One region of the Planococcus lenghuensis genome, then DNA from elsewhere that is predicted to be linked to it. Evidence: predicted binding sites of a transcription regulator. Region 1 holds the regulator's gene; the other holds the start of a gene.

Region 1 (10,796 bases):
GACCACGGTGCATGCATATACGAACGATCAGAAAAATCTGGATAATCCCCATAAAGATTTGCGACGCGCCCGAGCAGCGGCTGAATCGATTATTCCTACTTCTACCGGTGCCGCGAAAGCGCTGTCACTGGTGATTCCGGAACTGAAAGGGAAGTTGCACGGCATGGCGCTGCGTGTACCGACGCCGAATGTCTCCCTGGTGGATCTGGTTGTTGACCTCAAACGGGAAGTGACGATCGAAGAAGTGAATGCGGCATTCGAACGAGCGGCAGAAACGGATCTGAAAGGCATTCTGGAAGTGACGATGGAACCGCTCGTATCCGTCGATTTTAATACGACCAGTACGTCGGCTACGATAGACGGGTTGTCGACGATGGTGATTGGTGCCCGGAAAGTGAAAGTGCTCGCCTGGTATGATAACGAATGGGGATATTCGGCTCGTGTGGTCGATCTGACCAAGAAAGTGGCAAAAGAATTATACGCGCAAACCCTTCAGTAATAAGCATGAAAAGCCGTTCTGCTGCCTTTGCGGCATGACGGCTTTTTTGTGCTGGCGTTTTTTTGAATCTTTTCTATTGCAATTGACGTACGTACATCATATAATGAATCTCGTGAACTTGTTGAGGGGGATTTCAAACGACCTACGACTTCATTCACGCGACTGCTTAAAGGGTTAGGACCTCTCCGGACTAACTTTCCCCCGTGGTAGTCACTTTGATTAAATCTTAACTTACTCAAAGGGGGAAACGAACCTTGGAAACAATGGGACGTCACGTAATCGCAGAACTATGGCAATGTGAATTCGACAAATTAAATGACATGGACTTTATTGAGCAGACTTTTGTTGATGCAGCACTTAAATCTGGGGCAGAAATTCGGGAAGTGGCTTTTCACAAGTTTGCGCCACAAGGCGTGAGCGGAGTAGTCATCATCTCTGAATCTCACCTTACGATTCACAGCTTTCCAGAGCACGGTTACGCGAGTATTGACGTATATACGTGCGGCGATCTGAATCCGAACGTCGCTGCTGATTATATTGCAGAAGCACTCGGCTCACAGCATCGTGAAGTTGTTGAAGTGCCACGCGGCATGGGGCCTGTCAGCCTTGGCAAAACAAAAGTTATCGCCAGCGCCTAATCCATGTACTTAAAAATCAGGCAGAGAGCAGAGGAGAAATCCTCTGCTTTTTCTTTTGCCTTGAAATAGGAAATGCTGTGTTTGCGTTGTAGAATGAAGAGCCAGCCAGGTTGTGACCGGGCAGGCAAAAAGCATTTTTGCCCTGAACGAAAAGATTTGATACGATAGCCTTCCGGCAGTGAATCCGGCATTCGGGGTTTAAAGAAAATTCCGCCGGCTCTCTTGATTTTTGGTATACTGAGAGACAAGACATTTAGTGAATGCGGGGAGTTGTACGAAATGAAATGTCCGTCCTGCCAACATAACGGCACCCGGGTCGTGGATTCGCGTCCGGCAGATGAATTGAAAGCAATCAGAAGACGCAGGGAATGTGAAGCGTGCGGCTACCGGTTTACGACATTCGAAAAAGTGGAAGAAACGCCGTTGATCGTGGTAAAAAAAGACGGTTCCCGGGAAGAATTCAGCCGGGAGAAAGTCTTGAAGGGTGTCATCCGCGCCTGTGAAAAGCGCCCGGTGCCTCTTGAAGTGTTGGAAGATCTCGTGTTCAATATAGAAAAAGATCTGCGGCGCATCGGCACCGCAGAAGTGAAATCAGAAGACGTCGGCGAACTGGTCATGGACCGGCTTGCCGGCATCGATGAAGTGGCCTATGTCCGGTTTGCTTCCGTTTACCGGCAGTTCAAGGACATTACGGTGTTCATCGATGAACTGAAGGATTTGCTGAACAGAACTCCGGACAACAAACCGGATACAGAGTAAGGTGATAAGAAATGTCTGCTTACTATAAAGAATTGCAGCCGACCGATTCCTATATCGTCTGTCTGCCTTATCCGTTTACTGATTACGACCGCAAGCTTGTAACATTGCTGTATCAGCCGATGATCGGCCTGGAAGCTGTTTCCTTTTATCTGACATTGTGGGCGGAAGGTGAGATGATGAAGGAAGAAGCGGTCCATTACCGGCTGATGAATAGCTTAAACATATCAGCAGCTACGATATTCACGGTCCGCACTCAGCTTGAAGCGATCGGACTCTTAAAGACATATGCCAAGGATGGGGAACACCGGTCCTTCATCTACGAATTGACACCGCCGCTTGATCCAAGGAGCTTTTTTGCTGATCCGCTGCTGTCGATGTTTCTGTTCAGTAAAGTTGGAGAAGCGGCGTACAAGCGGATTCGGGAACATTTCACCCCTCATCCTGTTTCAAAAGAAGGATTTACGGAAGTATCCCGTACATTCACGGATGTGTTCCGGCCTGTCCATGCAAAAGAAGGCTATCCCAATCGGGATGCTGACAGCCAGACGCGGGAGCGGAGCGGCTATCAGGCGACACCGGAATTCGATTTCGGTCTGCTTCGGCAAGGCTTGTCTGAACAGCTCGTGCCCGCACGTGTCCTGACACCGCCGATTCGGGAAATTATCGCCAAACTCGCTTTTTTATACAGTTTCAGTCCGCTTGATATGCAAAAAATCGTATTGATGGCAATCGGGGATGATCTGCAGCTGCATGCGGATGTGCTTAAAAAAGCGGCTGCAGATGTTTATAAGATGTCGGTTTCCGCCAAGCCGCCTGAACTCGTACCCGCCAAAGCGAAAGCGAAGAGTTCCCGCAAGGCAGCTCCCAAAACGAAACAGGAAGAAATGATCGATTATCTGGAGTCCGCTTCACCGGCGGATGTGCTGCGGGATATTGCCGGCGGCAAGGAGCCGATGGTGTCGGATGTGCAGCTGGCCAACCAGCTTGTGCTGAGCCATGGAATGGAACCGGCCGTCGTCAATGTGCTGTTGCAGTATGTACTGCTCCGGACAGACATGAAGCTGACGAAAGCCTATGTCGAGAAAATCGCTTCTCATTGGACCCGTAAAAATGTGACGACCGCCAAGGAAGCGATGGAACTTGCCCGGACAGAACACGATCAGTACATGAAATGGAAAAAGGAAGGTTCGCCTTCCCCCGCCCAAAACCGGCGGAAAACCGGTCGGGAAGAAAAGCTACCCGACTGGTTCTACAGCAAAGAGGAAGACCGGAAAAAACCGGAATCGCAAGCTGCTGCTTCGCCGTCACTTGAAGAAGAGAAGCGGAAGCTGCTGGCAGAGCTGGCGACGCGAAAAGGCAAGGGGGAATAACGGATGGAGCCCATCGGTAAAACGTTAAAACGAGTCATAAATGACCCCGGATTTTCCAGCCGCTACGAGGAAACCCGCAATGAAGTACTCAGACATGCAGGCGTTCAGGCATTTCTGGAAACTCATGCTGATCAGGTGGATAAGCAAACTGTAGACAGAGGCCTCAGCAAATTGCTGGAATATGTCGAACAATCGCATGGCTGCGATAAATGTAAAGATCTGGGGCATTGCATCAATGTTCTAAAAGGCCATGAACCGAATCTGACTCTCGTAAACGGCAACATCAGCCTGACATACACGAAATGCCGCCGGAAAACAGCCGCCGACCACAAGCGGAAAGCGGAAAATATGATCCATAGCATGCACATGCCGAAAGAAGTGGCGGGTGCTTCGCTCATCGGATTCGAACCGGATGCCGAGCGGATGGAAGCGTTCCGGGCAGCGAACCGGTTCCTTGCCGGTGTTCAAGGCCCTCATGATCTGCCGGCCAAGGGATTGTATTTCCATGGGAAATTCGGCGTGGGCAAATCATATCTGCTGAGCGCCATAGCGAATGAACTCGCTGAAGTTAACGTTCGGACTGTACTTGTGTATGTGCCGGAATTCCTGCGGGAGATGAAGCAGGCGATCGGCGATCAGACGCTTCAGGAAAAGATTGATTATGTGAAAAAGGCACCGGTGCTCATGCTCGATGATATCGGCGCAGAATCGATGTCGAGCTGGGCGCGGGATGAAGTGTTCGGCACGATCCTCAATTACCGGATGGCCGAAAAACTGCCGACGTTCATGACGTCCAATTTCAACTTCACGGAACTGCAGCATCATTTGACATACAGCCAGCGCGGTGAAAAAGAAGAAGTTAAGGCAGCCCGTGTCATGGAACGGGTCCATGCACTGACCATTCCAATCGCGATGGATGGGACAAACCGCCGCCATCAGTGATTTTCCGGTTGCAATCTGCCGGACGCCGTCGTATAGTAAATGACATACCAAATGAAAATGCAATGACGAGGACAACAGGAAATGAATCCGGCTGATAAGAGAGGGGAGCCCCGGCTGAAAGCTGCCCAAGCATGGACATTTGCTTACCGCCTCCGAGCAGCGGCTGCGAATCTAAGTAGCAGCCGACGGTAACGGCCCGTTAGCCGTTTCGAGAGCTTCACTTGCGCTGTTGGGCGCAGGGAGAAGAAGGGTGGAACCGCGAGCTAAGCTTCGTCCCTTTTATGGGATGGGGCTTTTTTGTGTTCCCGGACTTTTGATCGGTGAAACCGATTAGGGCGCGGAGCGGCAAACCTGTCACAACAAAACAGATTTTATTTAAAAGGAGAGATTCGCATGGCAGAAAGCATTAAACTTACATTTCCCGATGGAGCGGTCAAGGAGTTTCCGAAAGGAACAACAACTGAAGATGTCGCTCAGTCGATCTCACCGGGACTGCGCAAAAAAGCGCTGGCCGGAAAACTTGACGGCAGATTTGTCGATTTGAAAGATCCGCTTGACCACGATGGAGAAATCGCGATTGTTACACCGGATTCGGAAGGCGCGCTGGAGATCCTCCGTCACTCGACTGCTCACTTGCTTGCGCAGGCAGTCAAACGGCTGTATCCGGATGCGAAGCTTGGCGTCGGTCCGGTCATCGAAACCGGCTTTTACTACGATATCGACACAGAACAGACGATCACTGCAGAAGACCTGCCGGCGATTGAAAAAGAAATGAAGAAAATCATCGGCGAGAACCTGGAGATCAAATGTGTCCAAGTATCACGCGATGAAGCGAAAAAGCGCTACGAGGAAGTCGGCGATCCATATAAACTGGAGCTGATTGATGCGATTCCGGAAGATGAGAACGTTACAATTTATGAACAAGGTGAATTCTTCGATTTGTGCCGCGGCGTTCACGTGCCGGCGACCGGCAAGCTGAAAGAATTCAAATTGCTGAGTGTGGCAGGTGCCTACTGGCGCGGCAATTCCGATAATAAGATGCTCCAGCGCATTTACGGAACTGCTTTCTTCAATAAAGAAGATTTGAAAAAACACCTTGAACTGCTTGAAGAAGCGAAAGAACGCGATCACCGCAAAATCGGCAAGGAACTGAAATTGTTCACAAACTCCCAGAAAGTCGGACAGGGCTTCCCGCTCTGGCTGCCGAACGGGGCGACGGTCCGCCGCATCATCGAGCGCTATATTGTTGATAAAGAAGAACGGCTTGGTTACAGCCACGTGTATACACCGGTGCTTGGAAGCGTCGAATTGTACAAGACGAGCGGCCACTGGGATCATTACCAGGAAGACATGTTCCCGGTTATGCACATGGACAATGAAGACCTCGTGCTCCGGCCGATGAACTGCCCGCACCATATGGAAATTTACAAACAAGGCATTCATTCATATCGTGAACTGCCGATCCGGATTGCCGAACTCGGCACGATGCACCGCTATGAAATGTCGGGTGCGCTATCCGGTCTTCAACGGGTGCGAGGCATGACATTGAATGATGCGCATATTTTCGTCCGTCCGGATCAGATCAAGGATGAATTTATCCGGGTCGTCAATCTTGTGACGGAAGTGTATAAGGATTTCGGTATTGAAGATTACTCGTTCCGTCTGTCTTACCGTGATCCGGAAGACAAAGAAAAATACTTCGATGATGATGCAATGTGGGAAAAAGCGCAGTCCATGCTGAAAGATGCAATGGATGAAGTTGGCATCGATTATGTGGAAGCAGAAGGGGAAGCGGCATTCTACGGACCGAAGCTCGACGTCCAGGTGAAAACAGCGCTCGGCAAGGAAGAGACATTGTCGACTGTCCAGCTCGACTTCCTGCTGCCGGAACGCTTTGATCTGACGTACATCGGGGAAGACGGCAAGCAACACCGGCCGGTTGTTATCCACCGCGGCGTCGTCTCGACGATGGAGCGCTTCGTCGCTTTCCTGATTGAGGAATACAAAGGAGCCTTCCCGACATGGCTGGCACCGATACAGGTGGAAATCATTCCGGTATCCCTTGAAGCACATGCGGATTATGCGGATAAAATCAAAGAACAGCTGCAGGCGCACAAGATCCGGGTGGATATCGACAGCCGTGATGAAAAACTCGGCTATAAAATCCGGGAAGCCCAGACAAAGAAAATTCCGTACATGCTTGTCCTGGGCGATCAGGAACTGGAAAGCGGAGCTGTCAATGTCCGGAAATATGGAGAGAAAAACTCGGAATCCATGCCGTTTGATGAGTTCCTGAAGGGGATTCAAAGTGAGTTGAAGTAAGTGTTCTGAATGGTTTTTTGACTATATGATTCTAAATGAGCATTTTTGCCAGCATCATATTCCAACCATTGCCAGTGACTGCGAAGTCCTAGGGTCTGTTCGCTTCGCTGCGTAAAAACTCGCTTGCTCCTGCGGTTACTCGTCGCAGTCAAAACCGTTTTCCGCGGTCTGCCACTATGCGTCCTCCAGGGTCTCGGCTGGACCGGCTGGTTCCGCAGGCGTCTCGTATTTTCCTCCGCTTGTTCCTGTGCAAGCTCGTCGCAGTGAAAACCGCTTGTTCCTGCGCGGCGGGGATTACAGCAAGGAAGGGATAAGCGAATGAAGCAAAAAATCATGGATGCTGGCAGCATGTACTTCACAAGAAACTTCGACCTGTTCACAGGCATAGCATGTTGAAGAAATTGCTTAAGGCGGACGCTTTCGGGCCTACAGCAAGTGGGTCATGCAACTGGTGCGACAGGACGTCGCGTTGCCAGCTGCCCGGGCACGGCTTCAGCTCCTCCGGGATATTCAGCTCGGTGCTCCTGCGCAAGCTCGTCGCAAAAAGTAATTGCTCATCCCGCCGGAGTCGTCGCCTGCCGCTTTTTCTTCTAGGTTCATCTACCGATAAAGAGAGGCAAGTAAAACATCAACACGACTCTTGATGAAGATGTTATTGAAAAGTTGTTGATAAGCTTCGGCGCGTCCGTGGGATTAGCGATGCCATAAGACGGGCGGGGTTTTGGCTCGGCTTATGGCAAGAGCTATCCCCTAAGCGGCCGAAGCGGTTTAATAGAGATTTCGTTAAGACTTCTCAATAGAGCTATAGGCGATCTCGAGTAAACGTGTTGACATGGAGTTTGACCCGTGCTATTATAGATAAGGTTATGAATACTTATTTGTGGCTAAGCAGGAGCGCCCGCTTCTCACCTGTTCGACGCTTGAGTCGGCTGGTTATGCACATGTTGACTTACTTCACGCATCGAAGCGTGTTTGTCATACTTATGCGGGCGGACCTCTTGTGTCCGTCCGTTTTTTAGTTGGAACGGAACCTGTAAGCCAGGTACAAAGAATGTATTCACGAAACTATCTGGAGGTGGATTACGATTAGTAAAGATGTATATGTAAACGAGGGTATCCGTGCCCGCGAACTCCGTGTTATCGATCAGAACGGCGAACAGCTCGGTATTAAATCGCGCAATGACGCTCTTGATATTGCGGCTCGTGTCAATCTGGACCTCGTACTTGTCGCACCTCAGGCTAAACCGCCGGTGGCCCGGATCATGGACCACGGGAAGTTCAAGTTCGAGCAGCAGAAAAAAGACCGTGAAATCCGCAAGAACCAAAAAGTGATCAACGTGAAAGAGGTTCGTTTAAGCCCTGGTATCGATGACCATGACTTCAACACGAAACTTCGCAATGCGATCAAGTTCCTTGAAAAAGGGGACAAAGTGAAAGCTTCCATCCGGTTTAAAGGCCGTGCCATCACGCACAAGGAAATCGGACAGCGCGTACTGGACCGTTTTGCTGATGAATGCAAAGATGTTGCCACAGTTGAACAGAAGCCGAAGATGGACGGACGCAGCATGTTCCTTATGCTGGCGCCGATTGCTGAAAAAGAGTAACAGAAGAACTGTTTAGGAGGAAACAACATGCCAAAAATGAAAAGCCACCGCGGCGCAGCTAAGCGCTTCAAGAAGACAGGTACCGGCAAAGTGAAACGCAACCGTGCGTACACAAGCCACTTGTTCGCAAACAAATCAACAAAACAGAAACGCCACCTGCGCAAAGGCAAACTTGTCTCTGCAGGCGATCTGAAGCGCATCAAACAACTCATCTATAACTTATAATCTGATTTTATTATACGAATCACCAGGAGGTCATTAATATGCCACGCGTAAAAGGCGGAACAGTAACGCGCAAGCGTCGTAAAAAAGTCATTAAATTAGCCAAAGGGTATTACGGCTCGAAACACACACTCTTCAAAGTAGCAAACCAGCAAGTGATGAAGTCCGGTCAGTATGCTTACCGTGACCGTCGTCAGAAAAAACGGGATTTCCGCAAATTATGGATCACTCGTATCAACGCAGCAGCACGTATCAACGGCCTTTCTTACAGCCGTCTCATGCACGGCCTGAAAGTGGCTGGCATCGACGTCAACCGTAAAATGCTCGCTGATCTTGCTGTAACCGATGCAGCTGCATTCGCTGCACTTGCTGATCAGGCAAAAAAATCAATCAATAAGTAATGAGCTTAAAAAGGCTGGTGACAATGTCACCGGCCTTTTTTTAATGGAGGAATGGATTGATGGGAGCAGGACTGATGAATGTGCTGGGTCTCGAATTGGGCGTATTGATTTTATTTGCAGGGATGAACGTCTATGCTTTTGTTCTGATGGGAACAGACAAGCGCCGGGCGGAGCAAGGGAAGTGGCGGATTCCGGAGCAGCGGCTATGGACGGCAGCCGTGCTTGGCGGCGGAATCGGTGCATATTTCGGCATGCGGCATTTCCGGCACAAGACGAAGCGGACGAATTTCCGGATCGGCTTTCCGGCGTTGGCTGCAGTGGAAACAGTAGCTGTTGTGTGGCTTTTATTCGTATAATACAGAGAAGAAGAGATGGAAAGGGGAGATCGGCATGAAACTGGATCGGCTGTTTGAGATGCAGCGGGAACTCGATTCATACATACAGACCAATCAAGGCATAGAGGAAGATGTCTTCAGAAAGAAAGGGCTTGCGCTTTTAGTGGAGTTGAGTGAGCTGGCGAATGAGACCCGTTGCTTTAAATTCTGGAGCGTGAAAGGTCCGTCGGCACGTGAAGTGTTGCTTGAGGAGTTCGTGGATTCACTTCATTTCATTTTGTCGCTTGGCATAGAAAAGGATTTGGATGTGCTCACAGAGTGGCCAGAGGCGATTACGGATACGGATTTGACGGAGCTGTTTTTATGTACCCAGGCAGCGGTCCATGCATTTTTGGATACATACCGCATGTCAAATTACCTGACGATCTGGAGTTGTTACGGAGCTATTCGAGACGTGCTCGGATTTTCGGAAGCGGAAGTGATTGATGCGTATCTGGCGAAGAATAAAAAGAATTACGATCGTCAGCAGCAAAACTATTGAATTTTTTGATAGTTGCCGGCCTTTCATTTATAATGAAGAAGTATGATTATTTAGGAGGTCGAATGAATTGGCAAACTTAGACGAAAACTTGCAAATGCTGAAAGACCTGACGGATGCGAACGGGATTCCGGGCAATGAACGGGCACCGCGCGACGTCATGCGAAAGTACATAGAGCCGTACGCGGATTCAATTGAAACCGACGGGCTCGGAAGCCTGATCGCGAAGAAAGTCGGGAAAGAAGACGGACCGAAAATCATGCTGGCCGGTCACCTCGATGAAATCGGCTTCATGATCACGAAAATCGACGACAAAGGATTCCTGAAATTCCAGACCGTCGGCGGCTGGTGGAATCAGGTCATGCTCGCCCAACGTGTGACGATCACAACCCGCAAAGGCGGCGAAATCACGGGCGTCATCGGTTCGAAACCGCCGCATATCCTGAGCCCGGAAGCGCGCAAGAAGCCGGTCGAGATCAAGGATATGTTTATCGATATCGGTGCTTCATCCGCGGATGAAGCAAAAGAATGGGGCGTCGCGCCTGGCGACATGGTCACGCCTTACTTTGAATTCAACGTCATGAACAACGACAAGCTGCTCATGGCAAAAGCGTGGGATAACCGCATTGGCTGTGCGATTGCGATCGATGTGCTGAAAGCGCTGAAAAACGAAGATCACCCGAACGTCGTCTACAGCGTCGGCGCGGCTCAGGAAGAAGTTGGCCTGCGTGGAGCACGGACGGCGGCCAATAAAATCCAGCCGGACATCGGCTTTGCCGTTGACGTTGGGGTTGCCGGAGATACACCGGGCATTACGACCAACGAATCCAACAGCAAAATGGGTGACGGCCCGCAGATCCTTGTGTTTGACGCTTCCATGGTGTCACATAAAGGCATCCGCGACCTCGTCGTCGATACAGCTGAAGAAATCGGCATCCCGTTCCAGTATGAAGCGATGGCTGGCGGCGGAACAGACGCTGGTGCGATTCACCTGTCCGGCAATGGTGTGCCGTCTCTCGCGATTGGTGTAGCGACGCGTTACATCCACTCACACGCGGGTATTCTGCACCGTGACGACTACGAAAACGCAGTGAAACTCGTGGTTGAAGTGATCAAAAAACTGGACCGCGACACAGTGAACCGTCTGACATTCGAATAAACGAAGG
Region 2 (10,796 bases), 210 kb from region 1:
TGGGGAAACCGTCGATGAAGACGGACGCCGCGGGTTTGTGCTGACACTCCAGGCGCGCGAGCAGCACATCCGTCGGGATAAAGCGACATCCAATATCTGTTCGAACCAAGCACTCAATGCGCTTGCGGCTTCTGTCGCCATGACGGCGCTCGGTAAAAAAGGAACAAAAGAAATGGCCGTGCAAAATATCGCCAAGACCCGCTACATGAAACAGCAGCTGGAAGCGGCAGGTCTGACCGTCGCGTTCGGAAATGCGCATTTCAATGAACTCACCGTTAAACTTGGCAAGTCCGTAAAGCAGTTGAACGACCGGCTTTTTGATCAGGGCGTCATCGGGGGCTATGATCTTGGCCGGACATATGAAGAACTGGCAGGACACGTTCTCATTGCTGTGACGGAACAGCGCACAAAAGAAGAAATCGATCTGTTCGTGCAGGAAATTGCTGCATTCACTCAGGAGAAGGAGGCCGCTCATGCGTAAAGACGAAAACCAGCCGCTCATTTTTGAAGTATCCACAAAAGGCCGCATCGGCTATAGCTTGCCGGTGCTGGATGTGCCGGAAGTGGAATTGGATGATGTATTGCCGGCTGACCTGATCCGTTCGGAAGAGCCGGAGCTTCCGGAAGTGGCGGAACTCGATATCATGCGGCATTACACGGCGTTGTCAAACCGCAACCATGGCGTCGATTCCGGTTTTTATCCGCTCGGTTCCTGTACGATGAAATACAATCCGAAGATCAATGAATCCGTCGCCCGGTTCCCGGGATTCGCTGATATTCACCCGCTGCAGGACGAATCGACGGTCCAGGGTGCGATGGAACTTATGTATGACCTGCAGGAGCATTTGAAGGAAATCACCGGCATGGATGAAGTAACGCTGCAGCCGGCGGCAGGCGCCCACGGGGAATGGACGGGTCTCATGATGATTCGCGCGTTCCATGAAGCGAATGGCGACTTCGAACGAACAAAAGTGATCGTACCGGATTCTGCCCATGGCACAAATCCGGCATCTGCGACGGTTGCCGGTTTTGACACGGTGACGGTGAAATCGGATGACAATGGCCTTGTCGACTTGGAAGACTTGAAGCGGGTTGTCGGACCGGATACGGCAGCGCTCATGCTGACGAACCCGAACACCCTCGGTTTATTTGAAGAAAACATCCTGGAGATGGCGGCGATCATCCATGAAGTCGGCGGCAAGCTGTATTATGACGGTGCCAATTTGAATGCGGTCATGAATAAAGCGCGTCCCGGCGATATGGGCTTTGATGTGGTCCACTTGAACTTGCACAAAACGTTCACAGGCCCGCACGGCGGCGGCGGTCCGGGATCCGGTCCGGTCGGCGTGAAGAAGGGACTGCTCCCGTATTTACCAAAACCCGTTCTGATCAAGACAGACGACGGGTACACATTTGATGACAACCGTCCCGAGTCGATCGGCCGCGTGAAGCCGTATTTCGGAAATTTCGGCATCAACGTGCGCGCATACACGTATATCCGTTCCATGGGGCCGGATGGGCTGAAGGCTGTGTCCGAATATGCTGTACTGAATGCCAATTACATGATGCGCCGGCTCGCTCCGTATTTCGACTTGCCTTACGACCGCCACTGCAAGCATGAATTCGTGTTGAGCGGCCGCCGTCAGAAGAAACTCGGCGTGCGTACACTTGATATGGCGAAGCGGCTCCTCGATTTCGGCTATCACCCGCCGACGATCTACTTCCCGCTTAACGTGGAAGAAGGCATGATGATCGAACCAACGGAAACCGAATCGAAAGAGACGCTCGACGCGTTTTGTGATGCGATGATCCAAATTGCGAAGGAAGCGGAGACCAATCCGGAAATCGTGCAGGAAGCGCCGCATACGACGGTCATCAGCCGGCTGGACGAAGCGCAGGCTGCGCGTAAGCCGGTTCTGCGGTATCAGAAAGCGGAATAAGGAGAAAAGAGGCATGCCGGAAGTGGCATGCCTCTTTTTTGCGGTCGGGCGGTAGTGGAGTCAGTGAATTCCACTAAAGTAATCGTGGGGTCCGCTAATTTGGAGTTGAATTTCGCTAAACGGAACCGGAGTGGAACAAAAATTAGAGGCCGACACGCTGAAGTGCCGGCCTCATTTATATCATTTCGAGCGGACTTTACCGGTCCAGGTTCTGAAGCCGCCTTTGAGCAGATAAAGGTCAGTGTAGCCCTTTTTCTTCAGGAACATGGCAACCCGTGAACCGTTGATGCCGTTTTGGTCATACAGATAGACCGGTTTATCCGGACGGATTTCCTTGAAGCGCTGACGGAGCTGCGACTGCGGGATGTTGCGGGCGCCGAGAATGTGGCCGGCGGCATAATCTTTCGATTCACGCACATCGATCAACTGCGCTTTGCGGTAGCCTTCAATGAATTGCTCTTGTGTCAGAATCGTGACCGTCTTTTTTGTCCGGAAATAATTGACCAGGATCAATACGGTCAGGATGAATAAAAAGCCGGCGATGATGTACAGAAATTCCACTGGTGTTGCCCCTTTCTTCAAGCCCGGTAATCCCGGACCGTGAAGGCGCTTGTAGTTTGCCTTCTTTACCTTGTTCATTATAAAAGAAACAGAGCAGAGAATTCAATGCCGGATTTCACAAAGTCGAAGCTGAAAATTTTTTTAGGCTGATTTTGCGGCGTCAAATCAACGTTCGACAAATAGCGACGCCGTTGTGAATGAAAAAAACCGATTGACTGGAAGTTTCAATATATAGTATGGTGGGAACTATAATTAATACAACATGTTGTGTTAATCCTATATAACATTAAGGAGGATTTGTCAATGGTGCTTGTATCTCAAAACCAAAAACCGGCGCTCGATACCGGATCGCTGAACAAGGACATTCGTCTCTTCCCGCAGGTTCACCCCATCACTGATGACATGAAAACAGTGCATAAGGGTGTATCCCGGCTGGTGATGATTGACCGCTATTCATTTAAGGACACAGAAAAGAAAACGCTCAAACCGGGTGATTTCGTCGTCCTGACAGTGAAAGAGGATCCGAAATTCCCTGCCCGCGGCCTTGGCTTCATCAAGTCGATCGACAAGCAGGCGAACAAAGCGGAAGTATGGATTGAAGAGGATTACCGGAGTGCGATCGATGATGCGAAAGAACAGGAAGCGGGAATTGTCAGACGGCCGCTCGACGTCATTGAAAAGCCTTTGGAAGTATACTACGAACAGATTGCCAAACGCAATGCGACTGGGCTTTCTTCCATCGAAAAAACACAGGAAAAGCGCGACGAGTGGTTTAACAAGTTTTATGAGCAGCTTGCAGACCTGAAGTTCATTCCGGCAGGACGCGTCATCTACGGAGCAGGTGCAGACACCGATGTTACATACTTCAATTGCTACGTGATGCCATTTGTGGCGGATTCACGGGAAGGCATTTCAGATCATAGAAAACAAGTCATGGAAATCATGAGCCGCGGCGGCGGTGTCGGCACGAACGGCTCGACACTTCGGCCGAGAAACACGCTCGCACGCGGTGTGAACGGTAAATCGTCCGGGTCGGTATCATGGCTTGACGATATCGCGAAATTGACGCATCTCGTGGAACAGGGCGGAAGCCGCCGCGGGGCGCAGATGATTATGCTGGCGGACTGGCATCCGGACATCTGTGAATTCATCATTTCAAAAATGCAGAACCCGCGCATTTTGCGCTACCTCATCGAAAACACGGAAGATGAGACGATCAAGAAACTTGCAAACGACAAACTGAAATTCAAGCCACTGACAGAGCAGGAAGAAGCGATGTACACAGGGCTCCTGAACTACCGCGCAATCCCAGGGATGGGCGGCTTCAATGAAGGCATCATGCGCGACGCGGAAACGAAATTGCGCGATGGCGGGACGTATTCGGTTCATAATGAAGAATTCCTGACAGGCGCGAACATTTCCGTAACCCTTACAAAAGATTTCATGGAAGCGGTCGAAGCGGATGCGGAATATGATCTGCGCTTCCCGGCAGTCGAGAACTACTCGCCGGAAGAAATGGCTGTCTACAATGAACAATGGCACGAAGTGGGCGACGTGCGCGAATGGAAAAAAGCGGGTCATGAAGTCCGCGTCTATCGCACGATGAAAGCTCGTGAACTGTGGAATTTGATCAACGTCTGTGCGACTTATTCGGCAGAGCCGGGCATCTTCTTCATCGATAATGCCAACGAACAGACGAATGCACGTGCGTACGGACAGAAAGTTGTCGCGACGAACCCGTGCGGTGAACAACCCCTTGCACCATACTCCGTCTGTAACCTTGCCGCAGTTAACCTGGCAAAATTTGCAGATATGCAAACACAGGAAGTGGATTTCGAAGGACTGAAAGAAACGGTCCGGATCGGTGTCCGCATGCAGGATAACGTCATCGACGCCACACCTTACTTCCTGGAAGAGAACCGCGTCCAGGCACTCGGTGAGCGCCGCGTCGGACTCGGCGTTATGGGTCTTGCCGATCTGTTGATCAATACAGGCAAGAAATACGGTTCGCCGGAAGGCAACGAACTCGTCGATAAAATCTTTGAGACGATCGCCACTGCCGCTTACGAAGAATCAGCGAAGCTCGCCACAGAGCGCGGGAGCTTCCCGTTCCTCACTGGCAAAACGGACGAAGAAACACAGGCGCTCCGCAAAGCATTCACGGAAACAGGATTCATGCAGAAAATGCCGGAGCATATCCGGAAAGCGGTGCTGGAAAACGGCATCCGCAACTCGCATCTCCTGACTGTGGCACCGACTGGCTCAACCGGTACGATGGTCGGCGTGTCAACTGGTCTTGAGCCTTACTTCTCATTCACGTACTACCGTTCGGGCCGTCTCGGCAAGTTCATTGAAGTGAAAGCGGACATCGTCCAGGAGTACCTGAAGAACAATCCGGAAGCGGACGAGAACAACCTGCCGGAATATTTCATTTCTGCAATGGATCTTGCACCGGAAGCACATGCGGATGTCCAGTGTGTCATCCAGCGCTGGATCGATTCCTCGATCTCGAAGACCGTGAATGCCCCGCGCGGCTACACTGTCGATCAGGTGGAAGGGATCTATGAGCGCCTTTACAAAGGTGGCGCGAAAGGCGGAACAGTATACGTCGACGGTTCACGCGACGCGCAAGTGCTGACGCTGAAAGCGGAAGAAAACTCATTTGATGAAGTTCATGAAGAGCAAGTGACTGAAAAGCGGCCGGTCGTCCTGATCGACACGATCCAGGATCTCCGTTCCACTAACGTCACGATCGGTTCTGAAGTCGGTAACACCTGCCCGGTTTGCCGCAAAGGAACCGTTCAGGAAGCGGGCGGCTGCAACACATGCACAAATTGCGGCGCGCAGCTGAAATGCGGTCTTTAAGCAACTATACTGACAGAACCCGGTCTGCTGATGCAGGCCGGGTTTTCCTGTTGCAGCTGTCCTGCAAGTAAAAGGACCAATTTCGCAAGTAACACGCCCGACATCGCAAATAAACCCAGGGGATTCGCAGGTAACGGATCCGACTTCCTTAAACCCTGTCCTCCGCATAGGCCAAGTTTGCATATTGCCGGGAAACGCCGTTATGTTAGAATGAGAAAGATACGAATGGAGGTGCTGATTATGCGGATTCTTTGTCTGAATGGCCCGAACCTGAACCGGCTCGGCAAACGGGAAAAAGAAGCATACGGAACATTCACGCTCGCTGAACTCGAGCAGGACCTGAAAGCGGTGGCAGAAACAGCAGGTGTGACGCTGGAATGCCGGCAGTCAAACCACGAAGGGGAATTGATTGACTGGATCCACGGAGCGGAGGATGAAGAGATGGCCGGCATTATTCTGAATGCCGGCGCGTATACACATACGAGCGTCGCAATCCGGGACGCCATCGCATCGGTCAAAGTGCCGGTCATCGAAGTGCATATATCGAATATCCATGCACGGGAGGAGTTCCGGCATCATTCCTACATCGCCCCTGTGGCGGCCGGGCAGATCGCCGGATTCGGACAGGATGTATATGAATTGGCACTTCACGCATTTATTCTAAAACGGAAGAGGGAACAGGGATGAAAATCGAAAAACTGCGCAATGAATTTGAACAGCACGGAATCGATGCAATGCTCCTGACAAGTACATATAATCTGCGCTACATGACCGGATTCACAGGTTCTGCAGGCGCAGCGGTCGTAACAAAAGATAAAGCGGTATTCGTGACGGATTTCCGCTATATCGAACAGGCGGGCAAGCAGGCAAAAGGCTATGAAGTGCGCCAGGCGACTAAAGGCTTGGTCGATGAAATCGCGGCAGTCCTGAAAGAACTTGGCGTTCGCCAGCTTGGATTTGAGCAGGACCATATGACGTATGCCCTGCACAGTAAATTCAGCGGGCAAGTGGAAGCGGCGTTGGTGCCGGTCAGCGGGCTCGCTGAAAAAATCCGGATGATCAAAACAGCGGATGAACTTGCGGTGCTGAAAAAAGCCGCTGAAATCGCAGATGCGGCGTTCGAACATATCACAAAATTCATCGCACCGGGAAAAACCGAATTGGAAGTTTCCAACGAACTTGAATTCTTCATGCGCAAGCAAGGAGCGACATCATCGTCATTCGACATCATTGTGGCGTCCGGCACGCGTTCAGCGCTGCCGCATGGTGTGGCAAGCGATAAAGTCATCGAAACCGGAGATTTCGTCACGCTGGATTTCGGTGCCCTCTATGATGGTTATGTATCCGATATCACTCGAACGGTGGCTGTCGGTGAACCGTCAGATCAATTAAAAGAAATTTATAATATCGTCCTTGAAGCGCAAGTAACCGCCCTCGAAAAAATTAAGCCGGGCATGACCGGCAAAGAAGCGGATGCCATTTCACGGGACATCATCAAAGCGAAAGGCTACGGCGATGCGTTCGGCCACTCACTCGGCCATGGCATCGGTCTGGAAGTACACGAAGGACCGGGACTTTCCCATCTGTCTGATACCGTGCTGCAGGAGGGCATGACAGTCACAGTTGAACCTGGCATTTATTTGCCGGGGGTTGGCGGAGTCCGCATCGAAGATGATATAATCATTACCGGGACAGGGAATGAGCGGTTGACCCATTCGACAAAAGACCTGCTTATTTTATAATAATTGGAGGAACAAACATGATATCAGTTAACGATTTTAAAACAGGACTTACCATCGAAGTGGACGGCGACATCTGGCGTGTCATGGATTTCCAGCATGTCAAGCCGGGGAAAGGCGCGGCATTCGTCCGCTCCAAGCTCCGCAACTTGCGCACGGGCGCAGTCAATGAAAAAACGTTCCGTGCAGGTGAAAAAGTGGCGAAAGCCCAAATCGATAACCGCCGTATGCAGTACTTGTATGCAAATGGCGATATGCATGCCTTCATGGATACAGAGACGTATGACCAGATCGAACTTCCGGAAAAAAACCTGGCATACGAATTGAAGTTCCTGAAGGAAAACATGGATGTACAGGTCATTCAGTATGAAAGCGAAGTGCTTGGTGTCGAATTGCCGAATACGGTTGAATTGAAAGTGACGGAAACAGACCCCGGCATCAAAGGAGATACGGCAAGCGGGGGCTCAAAACCGGCAACACTTGAGACAGGGCTGGTCGTGCAAGTGCCTTTCTTTATCAACGAAGGTGACGTCTTGATCGTCAATACGACAGATTCATCATATGTGTCACGCGCATAAATTGCATATGGAACGGACAATATCTGCATGGGAGTGAAGTAAAGTTGAAAATCCAGGAAATCAGAGAAATGATCAAATTGGTGGATCAGTCATCCATTGAAGAGTTTGTATATGAAAGTGAAGGCACGAAAGTGAAAATGAAGAAAACAGGGGGAGCTGTTCAAGCGGCGGCAGCGCCTGCACCGACCCCGGCGGCAGCTCCTGCCCCAGCTCCGGCGCCGGCTCCGGCAGCGAAGCCTGAACCCGAAACAGAGGCAGTTCCGGCTGATACCGCTTCTTCATCATCATCGGATTCGCTTACTGAAATCCCGTCTCCGATGGTTGGGACTTTTTACCAATCTCCATCTCCGGAAGAGCCGGCCTTTGTAAAAGTCGGTGATAAAGTCTCGGCAGAAACTGTGGTGTGCATCGTCGAAGCAATGAAATTATTCAATGAAATCGAGGCGGAGACAGAAGGGGAAATCGCTGAAATTCTCGTCAAAGACGGTCAGCTTGTGGAGTACGGCCAGCCTCTGTTCCTCGTTAAAACTAAGTAAGGGAGGAATCAGCATGCTGAAGAAAGTACTCATCGCAAACCGCGGGGAAATCGCTGTGCGGATTATCCGCGCATGCAAGGAAATGAATGTGAAAACGGTCGCTGTTTACTCGCAGGCAGACCGGGAGGCCCTTCATGTACAAATGGCGGATGAAGCATACTGCATCGGTCCGACTGCATCGAAAGACAGCTACTTGAATTTCTCGAACATCATTTCAGTCGCCAGGCTCACCGATTGTGACGGCATTCATCCCGGCTACGGCTTCCTGGCGGAGAATTCCAGTTTCGCTGAGCTGTGCGAGCAAGTGGATATCACATTCATCGGACCGACCTCAAGCGCCATATCGAAGATGGGCACAAAAGACGTCGCCCGTGAAACGATGCGCAAAGCCGGTGTGCCGGTTGTGCCGGGTTCACAAGGCATTGTGGACGGGGTGGAAGACGCGCTCGACATTGCTGAAGGCATCGGTTACCCGGTCATCATCAAAGCGACAGCAGGCGGCGGAGGCAAAGGGATCCGCGTCGCGCGTTCGAAAGAAGAACTCATAAAAGGCATCCAGGTGACCCAGAAAGAAGCGGCTGCTGCGTTTGGCAATCCGGGCGTCTATCTGGAGAAATTTATTGAGGATTTCCGGCATGTCGAGATCCAGGTGCTGGCGGATAATTACGGAAATGCCATCCACCTGGGTGAACGGGACTGTTCAATTCAGCGGCGCATGCAAAAACTTGTGGAAGAAGCTCCTTCTCCTGCACTCACACCGGACATACGGCATGCAATGGGATATGCGGCAGTGAAAGCTGCCCAGGCAGTCGACTACCGCGGAGCCGGCACGGTTGAATTCATCTTCGATGTAGGCGAACAGAAATTCTACTTCATGGAAATGAACACCCGCATTCAAGTGGAACATCCGGTGACGGAAATGATTACCGGCATCGACCTTATTCAGCAGCAGCTGAAAGTGGCATCGGGTGAAAAGCTGGCATTCGCCCAGGAAGACATCGAGTTCCGGGGATGGGCGATTGAGTGCCGCATCAATGCTGAAAACCCTGAAAAGAACTTCATGCCATCTGCCGGAACGATCGATATGTATCTGCCGCCGGGCGGTTTTGGTGTGCGGGTCGATTCAGCCGTCTATCCAGGCTACACCATCCCGCCTTATTACGATTCTATGGTGGCCAAGTTGATCACGTATGCGGATACGCGGGAAGAAGCCGTCGCCAAAATGAAACGGGCACTTGACGAGTTCGTCGTTGAAGGCGTATTCACGACGATTCCGTTCCATGCACGGCTCATGGATCATGAAGTGTTCAAGTCAGGCGACTTCAATACGAAATTCCTGGAGAAGTATAACGTACTGAATCCATAGAGGGGGGCTATCCATGGCAGAAAAACCACTGACTTATGTGAAAATGCAGCAGCCGGCCGGCAAGGAACCGATCGGCAGTATTGAAGCTGCAGCGGAAGTGCTTGAAATCATCGCCAGCATTGCTGCAAATGAAATCAACGGCGTTGCGGCGATGCGCGGGAATTTCGCTTCCGGAGTAGCGGAACGGCTCGGCAAAAAAGTGCATGGCAAAGGCGTCAAGACTGAATTGCATGAAGACAGCCTGGCCATCGATGTGTTTCTCGTCGTCAATTACGGTGTCTCCATTCCGGATACGGCACGGAAAGTGCAGCAGCAAGTCCGGCAGGCACTGTTTAATATGACGTCACTGCAGACGCAGGAAGTGAACGTGCACATTACGGGCATTCAATTCGAACAGCTGCAGCCCCAAGCTGAATAACAAGCAGGCACTGCCATCCAGGCAGTGCTTTTTGACTGAACAATCTAAACACGGAACTTCCGAACAATCCACGTTATAATGGGACAAAATGAACGGAAATGAGGTTCGCACGATGAAACGACATGAAGCGCGGGAAAAAGCATTCCAGACGCTTTTCCAGCTGGACAGCACTGAAATGACAGTGGAAGAAGCAACGGACCATATCATGGAAGGAAAGACGGACCAGTTTTTCAATCTGCTCGTGGAAGGAACGTTCCGCAACCGGGCGGCGATTGATGAAAAACTGCGTGCCAATCTGGAGAAATGGTCGCTTGACCGGCTTCCGAAAGCGGAACGGACCATTCTCCGGCTTGCCGTATTCGAGCTGGAATATCTTGAAGACGCACCGGACCGGGTCGTGCTGAATGAAGCGATTGAATTGAGCAAATCTTACGGGGATGATCGGTCGCCGAAATTTGTCAATGGGGTACTTTCGAAATTCACCGATAAGGGAATCACCGACTGAGGGAGGAACAAGGATGACAGCGAAACTGATGGATGGCAAAAAAGTGGCGGCGGCTATACGGGAAGACGTCGGGAAACGGGTGGAAAAACTGGCTGCCCGAGGTGTGACACCGGGTCTTGCCGTCATTCTTGTTGGAGAAGATCCGGCATCGCAGACATATGTCAAAAGCAAGCAGCGGACTTGCGAGAAACTCGGCATGCGCTCTGATCTTCTGGAATTTCCGGACACGCTGTCAGAGACAGACTTGCTGGCAGCAATTGATAAGCTGAACCGGGATCCAGGCATCCA

Evidence for each region. Region 1 encodes NrdR, which represses ribonucleotide reductase genes. Its sites were predicted from a motif close to AACACNATATATNGTGTT; they were not measured.
Region 2: the regulator NrdR is predicted to act here: its motif matches at 2,756-2,773, upstream of B0X71_RS07855 (vitamin B12-dependent ribonucleotide reductase).

What each region holds. Positions count from the first base shown of each region.
Region 1 is NZ_CP019640.1:1,326,800-1,337,595, forward strand. Features, by position in the region: gene B0X71_RS06795 (glyceraldehyde-3-phosphate dehydrogenase) at 1-499, shown strand, start outside; gene speD (adenosylmethionine decarboxylase) at 754-1,137, shown strand; gene nrdR (transcriptional regulator NrdR) at 1,417-1,896, shown strand; gene B0X71_RS06815 (replication initiation and membrane attachment family protein) at 1,908-3,266, shown strand; gene dnaI (primosomal protein DnaI) at 3,270-4,208, shown strand; gene thrS (threonine--tRNA ligase) at 4,602-6,530, shown strand; gene infC (translation initiation factor IF-3) at 7,586-8,134, shown strand; gene rpmI (50S ribosomal protein L35) at 8,162-8,359, shown strand; gene rplT (50S ribosomal protein L20) at 8,398-8,757, shown strand; gene B0X71_RS06845 (DUF1294 domain-containing protein) at 8,817-9,113, shown strand; gene B0X71_RS06850 (dUTP diphosphatase) at 9,148-9,633, shown strand; gene B0X71_RS06855 (M42 family metallopeptidase) at 9,701-10,789, shown strand.
Region 2 is NZ_CP019640.1:1,539,263-1,550,058, forward strand. Features, by position in the region: gene gcvPA (aminomethyl-transferring glycine dehydrogenase subunit GcvPA) at 1-481, shown strand, start outside; gene gcvPB (aminomethyl-transferring glycine dehydrogenase subunit GcvPB) at 474-1,940, shown strand; gene B0X71_RS07850 (rhodanese-like domain-containing protein) at 2,121-2,501, opposite strand; gene B0X71_RS07855 (vitamin B12-dependent ribonucleotide reductase) at 2,805-5,366, shown strand; gene aroQ (type II 3-dehydroquinate dehydratase) at 5,607-6,053, shown strand; gene B0X71_RS07865 (M24 family metallopeptidase) at 6,050-7,108, shown strand; gene efp (elongation factor P) at 7,126-7,683, shown strand; gene accB (acetyl-CoA carboxylase biotin carboxyl carrier protein) at 7,728-8,219, shown strand; gene accC (acetyl-CoA carboxylase biotin carboxylase subunit) at 8,233-9,585, shown strand; gene B0X71_RS07885 (Asp23/Gls24 family envelope stress response protein) at 9,599-10,003, shown strand; gene nusB (transcription antitermination factor NusB) at 10,116-10,508, shown strand; gene folD (bifunctional methylenetetrahydrofolate dehydrogenase/methenyltetrahydrofolate cyclohydrolase FolD) at 10,522-10,796, shown strand, end outside.